3 regions of the Photobacterium sp. GB-50 genome follow, and region 1 is predicted to be linked to each of the others. Evidence: predicted binding sites of a transcription regulator. Region 1 holds the regulator's gene; each other region holds the start of a gene.

Evidence for each region. The regulator PurR, encoded in region 1, represses purine synthesis genes. The targets are predictions, from matches to a motif close to TNANGNAAACGTTTNCNTNA.
Region 2: the regulator PurR is predicted to act here: its motif matches at 3,127-3,146, upstream of folD (bifunctional methylenetetrahydrofolate dehydrogenase/methenyltetrahydrofolate cyclohydrolase FolD).
Region 3: the regulator PurR is predicted to act here: its motif matches at 3,585-3,604, upstream of C9J41_RS04570 (phosphoribosylaminoimidazolesuccinocarboxamide synthase).

The regions. Positions count from the first base shown of each region.
Region 1 is NZ_PYNX01000017.1:9,802-16,013, reverse strand. Features, by position in the region: gene C9J41_RS16950 (iron ABC transporter permease) at 1-742, shown strand, start outside; gene C9J41_RS16945 (heme ABC transporter ATP-binding protein) at 739-1,578, shown strand; gene purR (HTH-type transcriptional repressor PurR) at 1,984-2,988, shown strand; cyclic di-GMP riboswitch class I at 3,187-3,277, shown strand; gene C9J41_RS16935 (TfoX/Sxy family DNA transformation protein) at 3,412-4,002, shown strand; gene C9J41_RS16930 (carboxymuconolactone decarboxylase family protein) at 4,461-5,075, shown strand; gene C9J41_RS16925 (FAD-dependent oxidoreductase) at 5,068-6,212, shown strand, end outside.
Region 2 is NZ_PYNX01000002.1:42,161-48,372, reverse strand. Features, by position in the region: gene clpX (ATP-dependent protease ATP-binding subunit ClpX) at 1-236, opposite strand, end outside; gene clpP (ATP-dependent Clp endopeptidase proteolytic subunit ClpP) at 346-969, opposite strand; gene tig (trigger factor) at 1,075-2,373, opposite strand; tRNA gene C9J41_RS02935 (tRNA-Arg) at 2,843-2,919, opposite strand; gene folD (bifunctional methylenetetrahydrofolate dehydrogenase/methenyltetrahydrofolate cyclohydrolase FolD) at 3,216-4,073, shown strand; gene galU (UTP--glucose-1-phosphate uridylyltransferase GalU) at 4,229-5,134, opposite strand; gene rfaH (transcription/translation regulatory transformer protein RfaH) at 5,224-5,721, opposite strand; gene C9J41_RS02910 (peptide MFS transporter) at 6,175-6,212, shown strand, end outside.
Region 3 is NZ_PYNX01000002.1:424,845-431,056, forward strand. Features, by position in the region: gene torA (trimethylamine-N-oxide reductase TorA) at 1-510, opposite strand, end outside; gene torC (pentaheme c-type cytochrome TorC) at 534-1,712, opposite strand; gene torE (trimethylamine N-oxide reductase system protein TorE) at 1,755-1,931, opposite strand; gene C9J41_RS04570 (phosphoribosylaminoimidazolesuccinocarboxamide synthase) at 2,361-3,464, opposite strand; gene C9J41_RS04575 (metal-dependent hydrolase) at 3,663-4,427, opposite strand; gene C9J41_RS04580 (DUF445 domain-containing protein) at 4,664-5,371, opposite strand; gene C9J41_RS04585 (ATP-dependent helicase) at 5,616-6,212, shown strand, end outside.

The DNA of each region.
Region 1 (6,212 bases):
CACGGGCGGTGCAGGCTTAGGTGCTGCATTGGCCATTGTCTTATTTGCCCCTCTCACCGCATCATTCCCTCAGCTTTTAAACTTCGCTATTGTGCCTATTTTTGCCTTTATTGGCGGCGCAATCAGCACCGTTTTAGTTTATCGCTTAGGCACAGATAAAAACGGCACATCGGTGATGATCATGCTACTCGCTGGTGTCGCGATAACCGCAATTTCAGGCGCAGGGCTTGGGTTACTCAATTATGTTGCCGACGATCAAGCCTTACGTGATTTATCATTGTGGTCAATGGGTTCACTGGCTGGTGCAACATGGACAGGCATTATTCTCGCCTATTGCACATTCGGGTTACTCTTTACCTATTTTTATCGTCATACCAGTAATTTAAACGCGTTGTTATTAGGCGAAGCTGAAGCTCGACATATGGGGGTTAACACCCAAAAACTAAAACGTAATTTAATTATTACATGTGCTGCGGGAGTGGGTATGACTGTTGCCGTTTGTGGCCCGATTGGCTTTATTGGCTTGGTTATTCCTCATGTGGGGAGAATGCTAACAGGTCCAAATCATAAAACCTTATTGCCAATTTCGGCTTTACTTGGCGGATTAATCCTCTTGGTTGCCGATATGATTGCTCGAAGCGCATTCTCGCCTCAAGAACTGCCGGTTGGGATCATCACCGCCATGTTAGGCGCGCCTTTCTTTATCTATTTATTAGTTAATCAAAAGAGTCAGATGTCATGACGTTAAATCATTCAGCAAAGGTCGATTTTACAGCAAGTAGCGACAAAGTCTGTGTTATTCAGGCTCGCGACTTATCATTACAATTCGGTGATAAAGTCCTGCTAAATCATCTTGATATTGATATTCACGCAGGAGAAGTCACCGCATTACTTGGGCCAAACGGTGCAGGTAAAAGTACCCTGTTAAAAGTATTATGTGGTGAGATTACGCCAAAATCAGGCACGGTTTCTTTCTTTGATCAACCGCTTAATAATTGGGCTCGGGAAGAATTGGCATGTCACTTAGGTGTCCTTCCACAACATAGCGCATTATCGTTTGCCTTTACCGCGAAAGAAGTTGTCGAGCTAGGCGCAATTCCATTGCAGCTCACTTCGCCTGAACTGAAAGATGCAACAGCATCAAGCATGCAATACGTTGATATTAACAATTTAGCTAAACGTCTCTACCCCACCTTATCGGGGGGTGAAAAACAGCGTGTACACCTTGCCCGGGTTTTAACACAACTCAGTAAAGCCGGTGATAAATGTATCTTGATGTTAGATGAACCCACCTCAGCACTCGATCTCGCCCACCAGCACCACACCTTACAAATTGCCCAAAATATGGCTATACAAGGCGCCGCTGTAATTGTGGTATTGCACGATTTAAACCTTGCAGCCCAATACACTGATCGGATGATTTTCCTTAATGAAGGAGAAATAAAAGCCGACGGCACGCCAACACAAGTTCTTACTCCTGAAGTAATAGATACCTTATATGGTTGGCCTGTCAGTGTTCATACTCATCCAAGTGGTGATTTTCCTTATCTTTTATCAGCCAATCATTCTGTTTTTTAACGTTTTATCTATTAATGACTAGATATACACAATAAATTGAAGCTATTAGCATGACAAACATCGAGTTTTTACGGTTAATGATCAATTAATTCAATCAAGTTGAATAGAAAGATTGCACAACGCAAAACACACAGTAAAATGTGATCGCAAGCGATTACATGTGTAATTAGTGTAAAAATAGTTTCTATCTTCTAATGCCGCATTTTACTGCGGCTTTAGTTGTTTATGATCCATGATAATTGCAACACCCTATAATTCGGTATCAAATTGAATAATTAAGTAGCTAATAACTAAAGGATCTTCATCTCTGCGAGTGAACTCGTAAGCCATAGACTACGTAATTAATCAATTTGGTATCAAAAACCTTTGTCAGATCCTAATCTGACCATGATAAGAAGAATAAATATGGCAACCATTAAAGACGTTGCACGTATGGCAGGTGTATCAACTACTACAGTGTCGCACGTGATTAATAAAACACGCTTTGTTGCAGAAGCAACGCAACAAAAAGTTTTGGCTGCAGTAGATGAACTTAACTACGCCCCAAGTGCAGTAGCGCGAAGCTTAAAATGTAATACAACACGTACTATCGGCATGTTAGTCACTAAATCGACTAACCCATTTTTTGCCGAAGTTGTGCATGGTGTTGAAGAATATTGTTATGGTGCAGGCTACACACTGATCTTATGTAACACCGAAGGTAACTTAGAAAAACAACGTGATTACTTGCGTATGCTTTCTGAAAAGCGTGTTGATGGCCTATTGGTTATGTGCAGCGATCTGGATCAAATGCTGCTCGATTTACTTGAGCGTAAAAATGATCTTCCTATGGTTATCATGGACTGGGGCCCAGAAAGCCCACATACTGATAATATTCTAGATAACGCTGAAAACGGCGGTTATATTGCGACTAAGCACCTTATTGAAAATGGTCATAAGAAAATTGGCTGTTTATCTGGACAAGTTGATAAGTCTACTTGTCAAGAGCGCCTAAAGGGCTTCCGTAAAGCGATGAAAGAAGCAGATCTCACTGTTAATGCTAATTGGCTACTTGACGGTGACTTTGAGTGTGAGTCAGCCGTTGAAGCTGCTCATAAGTTTATCGCAATGGAAGATCGCCCTACTGCTATCTTCTGCTTTAACGACATTATGGCTATGGCTCTGATCAGTACCTTTGAACAGGCAGGTCTGCGTGTTCCTGGTGATATCTCAATCATTGGCTACGATAACATTGACCTTGCGCCCTACTTTGCGCCACCGCTAACAACTATCCACCAGCCTAAACGTCGTTTAGGTAAAAAGGCCATCGAAATCTTGCTAGAGCGTGTGAAAGACAAGAATCATGAGCGTCAAACCTTTGAAATGACGCCTAAACTTGTTGAGAGAAAATCGGTTAAAGATCTCAACTAATAAAATTTATCTTTCTATGTTAAGGAAAAGCCGATAAGTTAACCTTGTTGGCTTTTTTTTTACTTATAAAAAACAATCATGAGTATTTATAATTATAAAGCTTATTAAAATAAGCTAAGAACAAATACCTGAACCAATATCACATTTTTGAGAGCTTAGATTTAATATTAAAAGTATTATTTAATATAACTTTATATAGTCACGAACTGGCAAATTAATTGAAAGATTAAGACGCAAAACCACCGGCCTAAAAATTATGTTAATAATTCAAGGTAGCGGGGTTACCGAAGGATTATTATTGAACCGACAATATTATGACACAAACTTAACAATATATTGACAGTATCAATGTGTAGATTAATTAATCTATTTCCTCGCTCTTAATGTTTAGGTGACACTCATATTTTTTCACCGAGTAGAAGCATGGATAAACCAATATTAAAAGATTCATTAAAATTATTTGACCATTTTGGTTCAATAAAATCACGGTCGATGTTTGGCGGTTTTGGCATTTTTTCTGGTGATACAATGTTTGCATTAGTTGTGAACGATAAACTTCACTTACGTGCAAATGCTGAAACTGAAAAGGAATTCAAACAAGCTGGCTTGGAACCCTATGTTTATAAAAAACGTGGCTTCCCTGTTGTAACCAAGCACTATGCAATACCCGACCAATGGTGGGATGAACCCACAAAGATTGTAGCTCAAGGTAGGTATTCACTGGATGCAGCAGAAAAAGACAAGCAAGAAAAGGAGAGTTGCGTACCTGACCGAATTAAAGATTTACCTAATCTACGATTATCAAATGAAAGAATGCTTAAAAAAGCAGGCATAAACACTATTGAACAACTTCTAGCAGTGGGCTCTCTTGGCGCATATAAAGCACTTCAAGAATCACAAACAAGTCCATTGAGTATTGAATTGCTTTGGGCATTGGAAGGCGCAATTAGCGGTCAACATTGGTCAGTTATTCCTGAGCAACGTCGAAATGAACTATTATCTGCCTTATCTTAAAAATATAAGTTGTCTTAAATATAAAATACTTAGGAATAAAAGAGCCCCCATTCTTTTATTTCTAAGTATACCTTTCAAAAATAATTTCCGTATTATCCTTATCTTCCTTTATAAAATTCAATATTTATTTGGTTTAATTGCATAATAACAAACTTTTGCCATTAAATTAATTCCCTCCGTTTTGCACTCCTTGATTTATATAAATGATAATTATCTTTATTTATATTCCATGCCTAATTATTTGCTAATACGACCAATAACCCATCTTCTCACTAATAAATAACGTGGCGCTTTAAACTGTCTTATCTCCTGCTGATTTTTTCACCAACCAATTGAAGAAAAAGAAATATTTATCATTAAATGAAATACAATGTCTGTTGTTAAGGTCTACATGTTTACTACTGCTACTGACTAAGATCGTATAAGCCCTATGTTTAGGGTGTTTTTTAAGGAATAACATGCGCATTTCGATCAAAAAAATTGACTCTTTATGGGTAAAGCCTTTGCTATGGCTTCAAGCTCGCCACTATGGTCAAGTATTAAACCCTGCAAAGCTATGGGGACGTAAACCTGTTTTATTTTGGTTAGTCGCAGTTTTTTTTGGTTTTCTCGACCGTAAGAAGTCACCGATTCAAGATGTCATGCGATCTTTGGTCTGTGTGCGTGTTTCACAATTAAACGATTGTGCCTTTTGTGTTGATGCCAATGGTATGAAGCTCGCCGAACGTTGTGATTCAGAAGATAAAATTAAAGCACTCGCCAACTGGCAACACTCTACGCTGTTTACAGATCAAGAACGCGCTGTGTTGGCCTACACTGAAGCGATGACAATAACAGGCAAACGAGTGACAGATGAAATGCTTGTCGCGCTACAAGAATGGTATAGCAGTGATGATATTATTGAACTCACTGCTTTAGTTAGCTTTCAGAACTTGTCGGCGAAATTTAACACTGCGCTCGATGTGCCAGCACAAGGCTTTTGTTCTCTTCCTATTACGCCTAACGATATTGCTCAAGATAACGTGCAAGCATCAGATAAAAACATAACGAAAAAGGATCAGGCAAATGAATAAGAAAAAAACGCTATTACTGCTGGTCATTGTCAGCCTTATTGCGTTATGGCTACATTTTGATCTAGGCCAATACCTTACCCTTGAGTTCATCAAACAAGAACAATTAGCCCTACAAGCAAAGATTGAAAGTCAACTTTTCACTGCTTACTTGTTTTTCTTTGTACTCTATATTGCCGTGACAGCCCTTTCCTTACCCGGCGCTGCCATTTTAACGTTGCTCGGAGCGGCATTATTTGGTTTTTGGCCTAGCCTTATTATTATTTCTTTTGCCAGCACAATAGGTGCAACATTGGCTTTTCTATCAAGCCGCTATATTTTGCAAGACTGGATACAACAGCGGTTTGGACAACGCCTCGCGACCATTAATCAAGGGATTGAAAACGAAGGCGCATTTTATCTATTAACGCTGCGTTTAATCCCTGTAGTGCCGTTTTTTCTGATCAACTTACTAATGGGTTTAACCCCGATTAAAACTCGTACCTTCTTCTTTGTCAGTCAGCTTGGGATGCTGGCTGGAACTGCTATTTATGTGAATGCTGGTACTCAACTGAGTAACATTAATAGTTTGAGCGAAATCATCTCATTTCCTGTATTGATATCTCTTGTATTACTCGGGATCTTCCCACTGCTCGCAAAAACAATTATTTATTACATCAAAAGCCAAAAGGTTTATAGCGGTTGGCAAAAACCTACAGTATTTGATCAAAACCTAGTGGTAATTGGTGCTGGTGCTGGCGGTTTAGTCAGCTCCTATATCGCGGCAGCCGTAAAAGCGGAAGTCACATTAATTGAGCGTCATAAAATGGGCGGCGATTGCTTAAACACAGGTTGTGTGCCATCTAAAGCCTTAATCCGTGTCGCTCATAGCGCTTATGAGCTGCAACAAGCAAAACAATTTGGTATTGAAGCTAAAATTGAAAAAATCGACTTTAAAGCCGTTATGACTCGTGTTCACAACGTTATCAAAGATATCGAACCGCATGATTCTATTGAACGTTACAGCAAGCTTGGTGTGAATTGTATCCAAGGTGACGCGACGATTTTGTCGCCTTGGGAAGTAGAAGTTAACGGCAAAGTGATCACCACACGTAATATCATTATCGCAACAGGGGCTTCCCCATTGTTGCCCAATATTTC
Region 2 (6,212 bases), on a different contig from region 1:
ACGTAATCATCTAGGTTGTTACGAATTTCTTGCGGAGTCGGCAGTTCATCGCCATCGCGTTTAGGCATCACTTCTTTAATTTCTTCGCGAATAATATCGTTGCATAAATCAACGCATTCATCACAAATATAAACAGAAGGGCCTGCAATCAGCTTGCGAACTTCATGCTGACTTTTACCGCAGAAAGAGCAATACAATAGCTTACTGCTACCACTCTCTTTTCGCTTATCTGTCATTCGCTAACCTCTTATTGGGGTATTCCCATCATTGCCTTGTCTTGAGTGTATAACAAGTCGGCTTATTTTGCTGCGTTAACTATCTAGAGTTAATCAGCGAAATAAGTACTTAGTCACGTTGACTCAACACGGCATCCACTAAACCATATTCTACAGCTTGTTCTGCAGACATAAAGTTATCACGGTCAGTATCACGCTCAACAACCTCTAGTGGTTGGCCTGTATGTTCAGCCAATAAACCGTTTAGACGTTGTTTGATTGTTAGAATTTCTTGTGCATGGATTTGAATATCCGATGCTTGTCCTTGGAAACCACCTAATGGCTGGTGAATCATTACACGTGAGTTCGGTAGACAGTAACGCTTACCTTTCGCACCACCAGCAAGTAAGAATGCTCCCATTGAACATGCTTGACCCATACATACAGTACTCACATTTGGCTTAATGAACTGCATAGTGTCATAAATTGACATACCCGCAGTAACAGAACCACCTGGAGAGTTGATGTATAGGAAGATGTCTTTATCTGGGTTTTCTGACTCTAAAAATAGTAGCTGTGCTACTACTAAATTAGCCATGTGATCTTCAACCTGACCAGTTAAGAAAATCACACGCTCTTTTAAGAGACGAGAATAGATATCATAAGAACGCTCACCACGAGAAGTCTGCTCGACCACCATAGGTACCAGCGCATCCAAAATTGGTGACATGGCGTTTTTTTCTTGGTAGCTCATAACGTTATTTCCCTAAAATAAATGGCCCGAATGAAATGACTCACACGGACCATTGTTAGCAGAAGACTTGAGATAATGTCAAATCTCTACATCAATTTCAGCAAATTAAGCAGCAGGATTCATTAGCTCGTTGAAGCTAACGTCTTTATCAGAAACCTGTGCTTTAGCTAGAAGTGCGTCAATCGCTTGCTCTTCTAGAGCAACATTACGCATGTTGTTCATTAGCTGTTCGTTAGTTTCGTAGTATTTAACTACTTCTGATGGATCTTCGTATGCAGAAGCCATTTCAGCGATGATTGCTTTAACGCGCTCTTCGTCTGCTTTTAGCTCTTCTGACTTGATCACTTCACCAACTAGAAGACCTACAACTACACGACGTTTAGCTTGCTCTTCGAACAACTCACGTGGTAGTTCAGGCATGTTCTTAGCATCACCGCCAAAACGTTGTGCAGCTTGCTGACGTAGTGCTTCGATTTCTTGATCGATAAGTGCAGCAGGAACTGTGATGTCGTTTTGCTCAACAAGACCGTTAAGAACTTGATCTTTGATGCGACCTTTAACAGCTTGCTTAAGCTCACGCTCCATGTTCTTACGAACTTCAGCTTTAAGACCGTCAACAGAACCGTCTTCAACGCCGAACTTAGCAACGAACTCTTCAGTTAGTTCAGGAAGCTCTTGTGCTTCAACTTTGTGAAGTTTAATAGCGAATGCTGCAGCTTTACCTTTTAGGTTTTCAGCGTGGTATTCTTCAGGGAACGTTACTTCAACAGTAAACTCTTCACCCGCTTTTTTACCTACAACGCCTTCTTCGAAACCAGGGATCATACGACCTTGGCCCATAGCAAGTGCGAAACCTTCAGCTTTACCGCCCTCGAACTCTTCACCGTCGATAGTACCAACGAAGTCGATAGTTACACGGCTGTTTGCATCAGCGGCTGCATCTACTTCAGTCCACGTAGCTTGTTGCTTACGTAGAGTATCAAGCATTGTATCAACGTCAGCTTCAGTTACTTCAACAACTGGCTTCTCAACAACAACTTTATCTAGACCTTGAAGTGCGATCTCAGGAAATACTTCGAAAGTCGCTTTGAATACTAGGTCTTTACCTTCAGCAACTTCTACTGGAGTAAATGTTGGCGCGCCTGCTGGATTGATTTTCTCTTTAACGATAGCTTCGATAAAGTGACGGTGCATTACTTCACCTAGGATGTCTTGACGTACTGATGCGCCAAACATTTTAGCAACCATCTTAATTGGTGCTTTACCAGGGCGGAAACCGTCGAAACGACGAGTTTTAGCAATTTTCTTTAGTTCAGCTGTTACTGCATCTTCGATGTTTGCAGCAGGAACAGTGATTGTTAGTTGGCGTTCTAGGCCTTCAGTGGTTTCAACGGTAACTTGCATTATATTTAACCTCAAAACTTACTCAGCTTTCTGAGTGATGTTGCCGAACAGCCATTTACTGACGGTGGCATCCTTTTCGTGTTACGGCTCGAAAACCATAACGCCTCAATTCTTTTACTTTATTTCTAAACTGTCAGATATACTCATCCAACTTAGAAATTAAAGCGCGTTATTATAACGACACACTTAGGTGGCGTCGAGGTGAGATAGACTAAACTGCTATCTAGCTCTACAACTGAAACACAAGATAGGGTCTATAACGAACATTTCAAGGGGTAAGGAGAAAATAATCATAGATCTCTGCGTTTTTTGGGTTCAAATGTTGGAAAAACAGTCGAATTAACGCAAATATGACGTAACAGAGAAAGCATTTTTTATGCCGTTATAAGACTAACTACAGAGTGATTTTTGTATTAAAAAAGCTTAGAAATGAATTAGATTTTGGATCTTATATATAAAGAAGAGAGAATGGCACGCCCTGCAGGATTCGAACCTGCGACCACATCCTTAGAAGGGACGTGCTCTATCCAGCTGAGCTAAGGGCGCATCATTGTGTAACATGGCGTTACGAGGCAGGATTATACGTTGCTAATCATTTAGGTCAATACGTTTACTTTAAATTTCATGATTTAAACCGCCAAGCGATTAAAGTTAAAGCAATCTGTTTTATTTTCAGTTTTTTCAGTGCAATTGTAGATACCTATTCCCTTCAACGATAAACACTTAAGATTGTTCGCCATTATTAAACAAACAAAAAGCAAACGTTTGCGTTATAGCTAAAGTAATCATTTTCTGACACAATAATAGCGTCCACATGCTTAGCCTATATAAAAAGGATTACCATGACCGCCCAAATTATTGATGGGAAATTAATATCCCAAACAGTTCGACAGGAAGTTGCCGCTAGAGTGAAAGCTCGTAAAGATGCTGGTCTTCGTGCACCCGGCTTAGCTGTTGTGCTCGTAGGTCAAGATCCTGCTTCTCAAATTTATGTCGGTAGTAAGCGAAAAGCCTGTGAAGAAGTCGGCTTTGTCTCTAAATCATTCGATCTACCACCAACAGCCTCAGAAGAAGAGTTATTACTTCTTATTGACGAATTAAATCTCGATCCAACGATTGATGGCATTTTAGTCCAACTTCCATTACCAGCTGGTATGGATAGCACACGAATTTTAGAGCGTATTGATCCTGAAAAAGATGTTGATGGCTTCCATCCATACAATGTCGGACGCTTAAGTCAACGTATCCCAAAACTACGCTCTTGTACCCCTAAAGGTATTATGACTCTCTTAGAACGTTACAATATTCCGGTACGAGGGAAAGAAGCGATTATTGTTGGCGCTTCTAATATTGTAGGTCGCCCGATGACACTCGAATTATTATTAGCAGGGGCTACAACAACAACTTGTCACCGTTTTACTCAAGATCTTGAGAGCCATGTTCGTCGTGCAGATATCCTTGTCGTCGCTGTAGGTAAACCTAACTTTATTCCTGGCGCTTGGATTAAAGAAGGGGCTACCGTCATTGATGTGGGTATTAACCGATTAGATAATGGTAAATTATGTGGTGATGTTGAATTTGATATTGCCAACCAAAGAGCAAAACATATCACTCCAGTCCCTGGCGGTGTCGGCCCAATGACAGTCGCAACATTAATAGAAAATACTATGTTAGCTTGCGAGCAGTTTCACGGCGAATAATTGGTAATAAAAAGAGTGATACCTATTGCTCTTTTATTCTCCAAAACAATGCTATTTTAAATTAGCAGTCCTCTTCTTATTAACAAATAGAATAAATAAAAAAAGCGATGGAACACCATCGCTTTTTCTTTTGATTATACAATTTATGGCGTCGACTATAAGCTTTTAGCTAGTTGTTTGACATACGCTGTAAATTCTTCACCAAATTGATTATGGCGCAAACCGTACTCAACAAACGCTTTCATGTAACCAATTTTACTACCACAATCATGGCTTACGCCTGACATATGAAATGCATTCACTTGTTGAGATTGCATTAGCATATCGATAGCATCGGTCAATTGAATTTCATCACCCGCGCCAACAGGCGTACGGGCTAATAATGCCCAAATTTCCGCTGGAAGTATGTAACGACCGACAATAGCTAAATTAGAAGGCGCGTCTTCAACTGAAGGCTTCTCAACAACCTTTGTCATCGGTGCAGATTCGCCAGCATGTAATTCCACACCATTAATATCCGCAACACCATAGTTTGACACTTCAGACATAGGAACAGGTTCAACCATCACCTGACTCACTTTAGTCTCGTTGAACATTTTCACCATGGCTGCCATATTATCGCAACGTAAATCGCTCGCAGCATCATCCAAAATCACGTCAGGTAAAACAACAGCAAAAGGTGCATCACCAACAAGGGGATGTGCACATAGTACTGCATGACCTAAACCTTTAGCTTGCCCTTGACGTACATGCATAATGGTCACATCAGGGGGACAAATCGCTTGTACTTCTTCAAGTAGCTGGCGTTTCACGCGCGCTTCTAATGTCGCTTCTAATTCAAAAGAAGTGTCAAAGTGGTTCTCAATCGAATTTTTTGAAGAATGCGTCACTAAAATAATTTCTTTAATTCCCGCAGCAACACACTCATTCACTACATGCTGAATAAGCGGCTTATCGACAATTGGAAGCATCTCTTTTGGAATAGCTTTAGTTGCAGGTAACATTCGAGTCCCCAGACCAGCAACAGGAATAACAGCTTTACGCACTAATGAAGTATTCAATTTTTTTTCCAGTATATTGTATTTGTAAACATCGTATTCGATGGCTTTAAAATAAGCAAAAGAGAGCTCTAACTTATAGAGAAAAATGATTATTTTTTAAGTAAATCAGTATTCTCAACACTTACTTTCACAGGCTTACCTAACAAGTTAATCAACATAAATGAGCGTTTCTCACCATCAGGCTCTTGGTAAATAGCTTCAAGGCCTTGAAACTTACCTTGCTCTAACTTTAATTTTTCACCGGGCTGAGGGAGCATAGACAACAAACGTTGATGCTCTTCACTATCTTCATTCATCATTAAGTTATAGATAAGTTCTTCACGTACTTTTTGTGGCATTGCGCCGCAGCGAATAAAGTCAGCCACCCCCCGCGTTGAACGCACCGACGTATAACTTACCGTTTCAGGGTCAAATTGAACAAAAACATAACTTGGAAATAATGGTTCGATTGACTCTATGCGTTTACCTCGGCTCACTTTTTTTACTGTTACCTGAGGGTAGTAGCAATCCACACCTTGACGATCCAGATTGATCACTGCACGCTCTTGTTCACTGCGCTTACAATAAAGCAAATACCAATCTTTCATCATCAATCCTAAACATTAAAATTCATCACTATTATATACATAAATAGCTACTTTTTATATTGCGGCTAATTAGAGATAAAAGCATTTTTTAAGATCTTATTGTTGCTCAACTCATTGATGGAAACCAAGACAGTCACCACTTTTACAGTAATTTCACAGCCAAAACTTGTAACATTCATGAACAACCCAAATAGACAGACAAAAGAACCACAGAAAAACCAAAAAACAAAATATAAACCCAAGCAATTAACAATCATAAAAATAAAATCATCATTACCATACTTAAAATTAACTTTTCAATTTTGGCTGAAAAAACCACAACCATTTATTTTTCAATAGGTTGAAATGTTTATCATTTGTTCTTTAAATGTAAAAACTTGCAGTCGTATATATTGTGCTTTATAAAACTACCGGTATAAGCAAACACACCAGCACAATAATATAGAGAATCCTATGAGTCATAATAGTAGTGGTACCTTATTGGGCCACCC
Region 3 (6,212 bases), on a different contig from region 1:
ATGCATACCCACAGCACGTTGCATGTGGCTGGTACAACTGTGGAACTGACCCGTTTGACGCCAGCCAGTTTGACCAGCATGTAACGCCCATGGACCATAATCTTTTTGAATACGTTCCAGTTCACGATAGAACAAATCTAATGCTTCATCCCATGTAACACGGATGAAACGGTTATTACCGCGAGTCTCACCACTAAATTTGTGTTTCTTAAGCCAATCTAAACGCACCATAGGGTAGCGTACACGCGATGGGTTGTAGATTACGCCCTTAATGCCTTTTAGCATCTCGGTTGGGTTTTTATCTATTTCAATCGCTTCTATTTCTTGTACTTTACCGGCATAGATGTGGGCGCGGAATGCGCCCCAGTGTGAGCCGGAGTAACGCCATGTACCTTGACCAATTTGATCGTCTGCAAACACCTTTGATGATGCGAGTAGGCTAGGACCGATAACAGAAGCAGCACTTGTTGTTGCAAGGCCTTTAAGAAAACTTCTTCTTGATACAGACATATTTATTTTAACTCCATCAATACTTAGTGTTGTGCGTCAGAAAAATCAGAAGAGTGTTTCTGAAGGTATTTACGCACCACGGCTTCACTATCACGGTCAAAGTTAACGAACGCTAACATACCGTTGAACATTCCAGGCCAAGTATTGGCATCGAAGTGGCTTTCAGCAGGTTGAGTGTGACAAACTGAACAGTTAGTGGTGTAAGCTGATTTCGCTTTTTCCCAAACTGGCGTGATGTCATTAACAAGCGAGTCTTTTGGCATCCAGACTTTTGCTGTTACACGTTGCCAAGGAAGACCTGTTAGGTCGTCAACTTTCTCTTCATATTTATCAACAACATTGTCGTTTTGTGCAGATTCTTTTAGGAGCGATGCAACAGGAATATTCATACCGAAGTCTTCTTGAATCACTCGGCCATAGCCCTTGTCTTTACGCCAACCTGCAATTTCAACTTCAACTGCATTGTCAGTTTCATCGATCACTTTTACGCCTGAAGCAGGGTTTAATAGGCCAGCTTCTACCTTCATGTCTTTATCTTCATAAACAGGAAGGAAACGCACGCTATATACTTCTTCGCCTTTGTTGTACTTAGTATCGTGAGATAGCTGTACTAACTCAGATATCATGCCACCACTGGTATCCATATCTTTCGGTAAGTGGTGAGCAATACCTTTGTGACAGTCGACACAGCTTTGATCACGCTCTGCTGCATTCTTCATTTGAACGCGAGCAACAGGAGACATCTTGGTGAAGTCCATTCCTTTATAGTCATGACAGTCTCGACATTCTTGAGAGCCATTCGCTTTAAAGCGTTCCCACTCATGTTGAGCCAGTACAATGCGGCGGTCTTCAAATTTTTCAGGAGTATCAATGAAGCCAGCTACGTGGGCGAAGACTTCTTTACTTGCTTGAATTTTACGCGCGATTTTATCTGTCCAGTCGTGTGGAACGTGACAGTCAGGACAAGTTGCACGAACACCAGAACGGTTTTTGTCATGAATAGTGTTGGCGTATTCAGGTGCAACGTTGTCAGCGTGGCAACTAACACAGAACTCTTCGGTATTGGTTGCTTCTAGTGCAGTATTAAAACCACCCCAGAAAATAACGCCAGCAATAAAGCCACCAAGGGTTAGTACACCTAGGCTAATATGAACGCTTGGACGTGATAGGGTCTGCCAAGCTTTAAGCAAAAATGATTTCATTATAGATTCTCTTATATGATGCTAACGGTGATTAATTAGGGATTAACCGCCATGTCCTGGTGGACCAAATACGAAGAGTTGAAGCATCCAAACGGTAAAGCCGTAGCCCCCGACAAAAATGACGCTGAGAATTGGAAATAAAAAGACGACGATAAAAATGAACATCTTCCATTCTCGGCTACGAGTTTGCTTGGTTTCTTGATCAGTCGCACTGCTCATACAACCTCCTAATTTGTAAAAATGAGTAGTTATAAATATTTTTATTAAATCTATTTATATTGCGATCATAAATTAACCACTACATGCAGTTCAATTAATACTTTAGAGTTAACCCTATGTTTTACAGTGTTTTTTGATTTTGACCCTATACTGTAATAATAAAAGACATAATAAGTAGAAAAGTTAAAATTTATGACAGTATGTTTTAATTTGAAGGAGGGGGGATTATTCGCGATTGTATTATTGGTTGTTTGATTGTAATAAAATAAAAGTAAAGTTGTATTAATCGTTATTTGAATGTGTAGGTGTAATTGTGTTATAGCAATTAATTGCTGCTTAAAATATGAATAGCATGAATAACATTACTGATGAAAAAATAGGCATTATATGAATGCCTATTTTTTTATTGATAATTACAGCGCTTAAGCTTTAATCAATAAGCTGATAGTGATTACGTAAAATATTAATAATTTCAGCTTTAGGGTTTTTGCTTAATGTGATCTTTTTTCCGGTGATTTTTTCGGCAATACCCGTATAAACACGCGATATTTGCATGAGTACTTCTTGTGGTAACTCGTTGTCACGAGCAAGAGCAAAGCGTTCTTCCATGCGATCTTTATTTAATAAAATATCGGGCTCTGGAAAAGTGTTAAGTAGTACTTGGCGAAAATCTTCTTTTGAGTTTTCGACGATTTGACCGTCGCGGTAAGCTGCGCCATCCCAGATACGAGAAGAATCGGGTGTTCCCACCTCATCCATATAAATCAGTTTTTCGTTACCACTAGCATCTGTTACATAGCCAAACTCAAATTTGGTATCAACAAAGATTTGATCAATATTTGCGAGTGCATTACTGATAACATTAAATCCTTCTGCCAATAACTTTTCATACTGGGTAATGTCATCAGTATTGCGGAAGTTGAATGCAGCGAAATTATTGACGAGATCATCACGAGTGACATTGACATCATCTGCTTCAGGAACATTCGGAATGCCTTTTAGAATCCCTTTGGTTGATGGTGTCATGAGTAGTTCAGGGAGCTTTTGATCTTTTTCTAGCCCTTCTGGTAATTCTATACCGCAGAAATGACGTTCACCTTTGCTGTATGCACGCCACATTGAACCTGTAATGTATTGGCGACAAATAGCTTCAACCATCACAGGTTTTGCTTTTTGTACAATCCAAACAAAAGGGTGGGGGATATCAAGGATATGGCTATCCGCTAATCCATTATCTTTAAATAATTGAAACCAGTGATTAGATATCGCATTTAACGCAGCACCTTTCCCTGGGACTCCTTTAAGCCCTCCTTCACCGTGCCAGATACAATCAAAAGCAGAAATACGGTCGCTGATCACCATAATAGCGAGCGGTGCGTCGGGTTGAACGTTATAGCCTTTTTCTTTAATCAAACGTTGACTGTCAGCTTCTGTAAGCCAGTAAACAGAGCGTACCTTACCGCTATGAACGGGTTTATCAGTACGGATAGGGAGATCATCATTAACAGCTAAAACTTGATCGGCAAGGCTCATCGTGAAAGTCCTATTCAAAGATTACGCAGAAATGCAGAAGGATAATGACATGAATAAAATCACATCGTTATCAATCATCGTAATCGCATAATACAAGGTTAAGTAAGTCACTGCCAGTAAAATAGCAAACGTTTGCCTTTGGTTTGATTAAAACAAAAAAGGCGATAGACATTGGAATGTTTATCGCCTTGGCTATGTTTAAAATAGCTGGTGGATACTGCTTAATTTTTGTGGTGTTTGATGGATGAAGTGGGTTACCCATACTTGAATATCAGTCCAGTTTAGCCATACGGGACTAAACCGAAAGTGATGCCAATTGGTTAAAATATGCAATGTCTTATGATAAGACGGTGCGGTCGCAAAAAGTAAAACAATTGCCACTATTTGCGCCAAGCTAATGAGAGGGTTCCTAACGGAAAAGGGTTTTAATGCTGTTCCAAATGACTTTTTTAGACGTTGGTTGGAAAGATCAACACTATAAATTTCATCTAACAACAAGTGAACAAAACCACCAAAAAGAACAAAGCTACCTGCTAGCCAGCTGGTTTCGGCGGTATGTCCAATGATAGAGCTTACATGAACGCAACATAGGGCAATGAGCAGAACAAACGCAATTGAATGGCAGCAACCACGGTGGACAGTACGGCGTTCAAAAACCGCTTTTCCCATATAGCGGATAGTAATAAACAGTGCTGCGCTATAGAGTAGTAACTCAAGCATCGTCACTTGAGTATAAATATGACTAATTAAAATGAAGCAGCAAAAACCAGCCAAGATATTAAACAAGGCTTTCATCGATGTTGAATGATCTGAATCTATGTCAGGTAATAGGCCACCAATAGTGCCAAGAAATGTCATCCAAATTGCCGCCGAAGGCGAAATATGATCAGCCGATAAGAAGGCGGTGGCCGTTAAACCACTAGCAACGGCTGCAACACTAAAGTGAGTAGAAAAGTTTGCCAAGAAGAAAGTTCCAACTGGGTTTATATACAGTTGTGTTTATCATTATATGGTCATAAATTTCAACCAATATCACAATTCTAGCATGTACTTTATGTTTGTTCGGATAAATAAACAACGAAACGGAGTATTTATCTGTTAAGTGTGTTAGAGCGTTGATGGGGAGAAAAAGAGATAAAAAAGCCTTAGTAAAGTTGGAGTAACTTAACTAAGGCGCTAATTCACAGGGAGAGAAAAAGTTATGCAGCGATAAATGCTGAGATAATGCCGATCACACCACCAAAGACACCGCCCCAAACGACTAACCAGCCTAAGTGTTCACTGATCATCTTTTGCACCATTTCTTTGACCATTTTTGGGGTTAATTCATTCAGGCGCTGATCGATAATTTCTTCAATCGTCTCTTCGATATCATTGAGTGATTCAGGCTTAGCTAGTTGATCTTTAAGTGCTGCTTTAAAGTCATCTTGTTGGCTAATTTCGTTAACAGAATCCTGCATTTTTTCAATGAAAGGTTCGCGTAGTGGTTGGAGTGCTTCTACGCCACCCATCATGGTTAGCATGCCACCAAATTGTGAATTCATGATCACATCAAGTAACGAATCGTAAGCTGGCGCAAAATCAATTTTTTGGATCACAGGCTGCAAGTTTAAATTGGTTGAGCTTGTCATTTCTTTATTAAGAAAGCGGCTAATGTTTTCTTGAGTAAAGAATTGCTCCATCATGAGATTTTTAATGGCTGTTTTAAATTCTTCAAAACGAGCAGGAATAACACCTGAGCCGTAGAGTCCGGGCACCTTTTCAAATAGCATATGAATAGCAAGCCAGTTTGTTAATGCGCCAGAAAATGCGAATAAGCCACAATAAAGGATAACTTGCTGATTAGTAAGGTAACCAATAGCTAGCAAGATAAGTGAAATAAGGTTGGTGAGTAAGCTTTTATTCATACGGGGTTATTCTCGGTGTGGAGTACACAGCTAATTTTAAAAGAGGTGAGCCAAGTCTTTATGGCTTATTGTGGACAGATTTTAACAACAGACTATGCGCAATGCCACAATTAGCAGATTGATAGGTAATCGTTAGGTATATGTTATGCTCAACTGCTGTATATATCACCAGCAATGAATGTAAACCTAATTAAGGAATTGTTATACTCGCGCATTCACTTATCTATCATCACGTGGTGTTGTCATGACAAGCTTTACAGCTGAACAAACGGCTTTTATTAATCACCTATCTGGTAATGCATTATGTGTTGCAGGAGCGGGGACGGGTAAAACCACCACTTTGGTAGGGCTAGTTGAGAAAAAATTAGCGACAATTGCACCACAAAATATGTTGGTGTTGATGTTTAACCGTGATATTCGCACCGATTTTAAAGCTAAATTAGAGCGAAATAGTCATGGGATGAATGTTCCCGTGCATACATTTCACAGTTTTTGTTATCAATTATTACGTCAATCAGGCTATTTAGCTGAGACGGGTTATCAAATTGATTTCAATAATGGTGAAAGTGATAAAATCATTGCGAAACAAATTTTGCGTCAAATGGCAGCGCAAGAGAAGTCGTATCAAAAGCAACAAACATTCAAAGATCCGCGCACCATTGAATTATTGATGAGTTTTATTGGCTTGGTAAAAGCGCATATGTTACCGCCAAAGGAAGTGTTTGAGCTGTCTGATATTAGTGATGAATACCATTTTATCATTGAAGCGTATTGGAATTTTGAAACTATTCGTAAAGAGCGTAAACAGTTATTCTTCGATGATTGGTTGGTAGAAACGGTT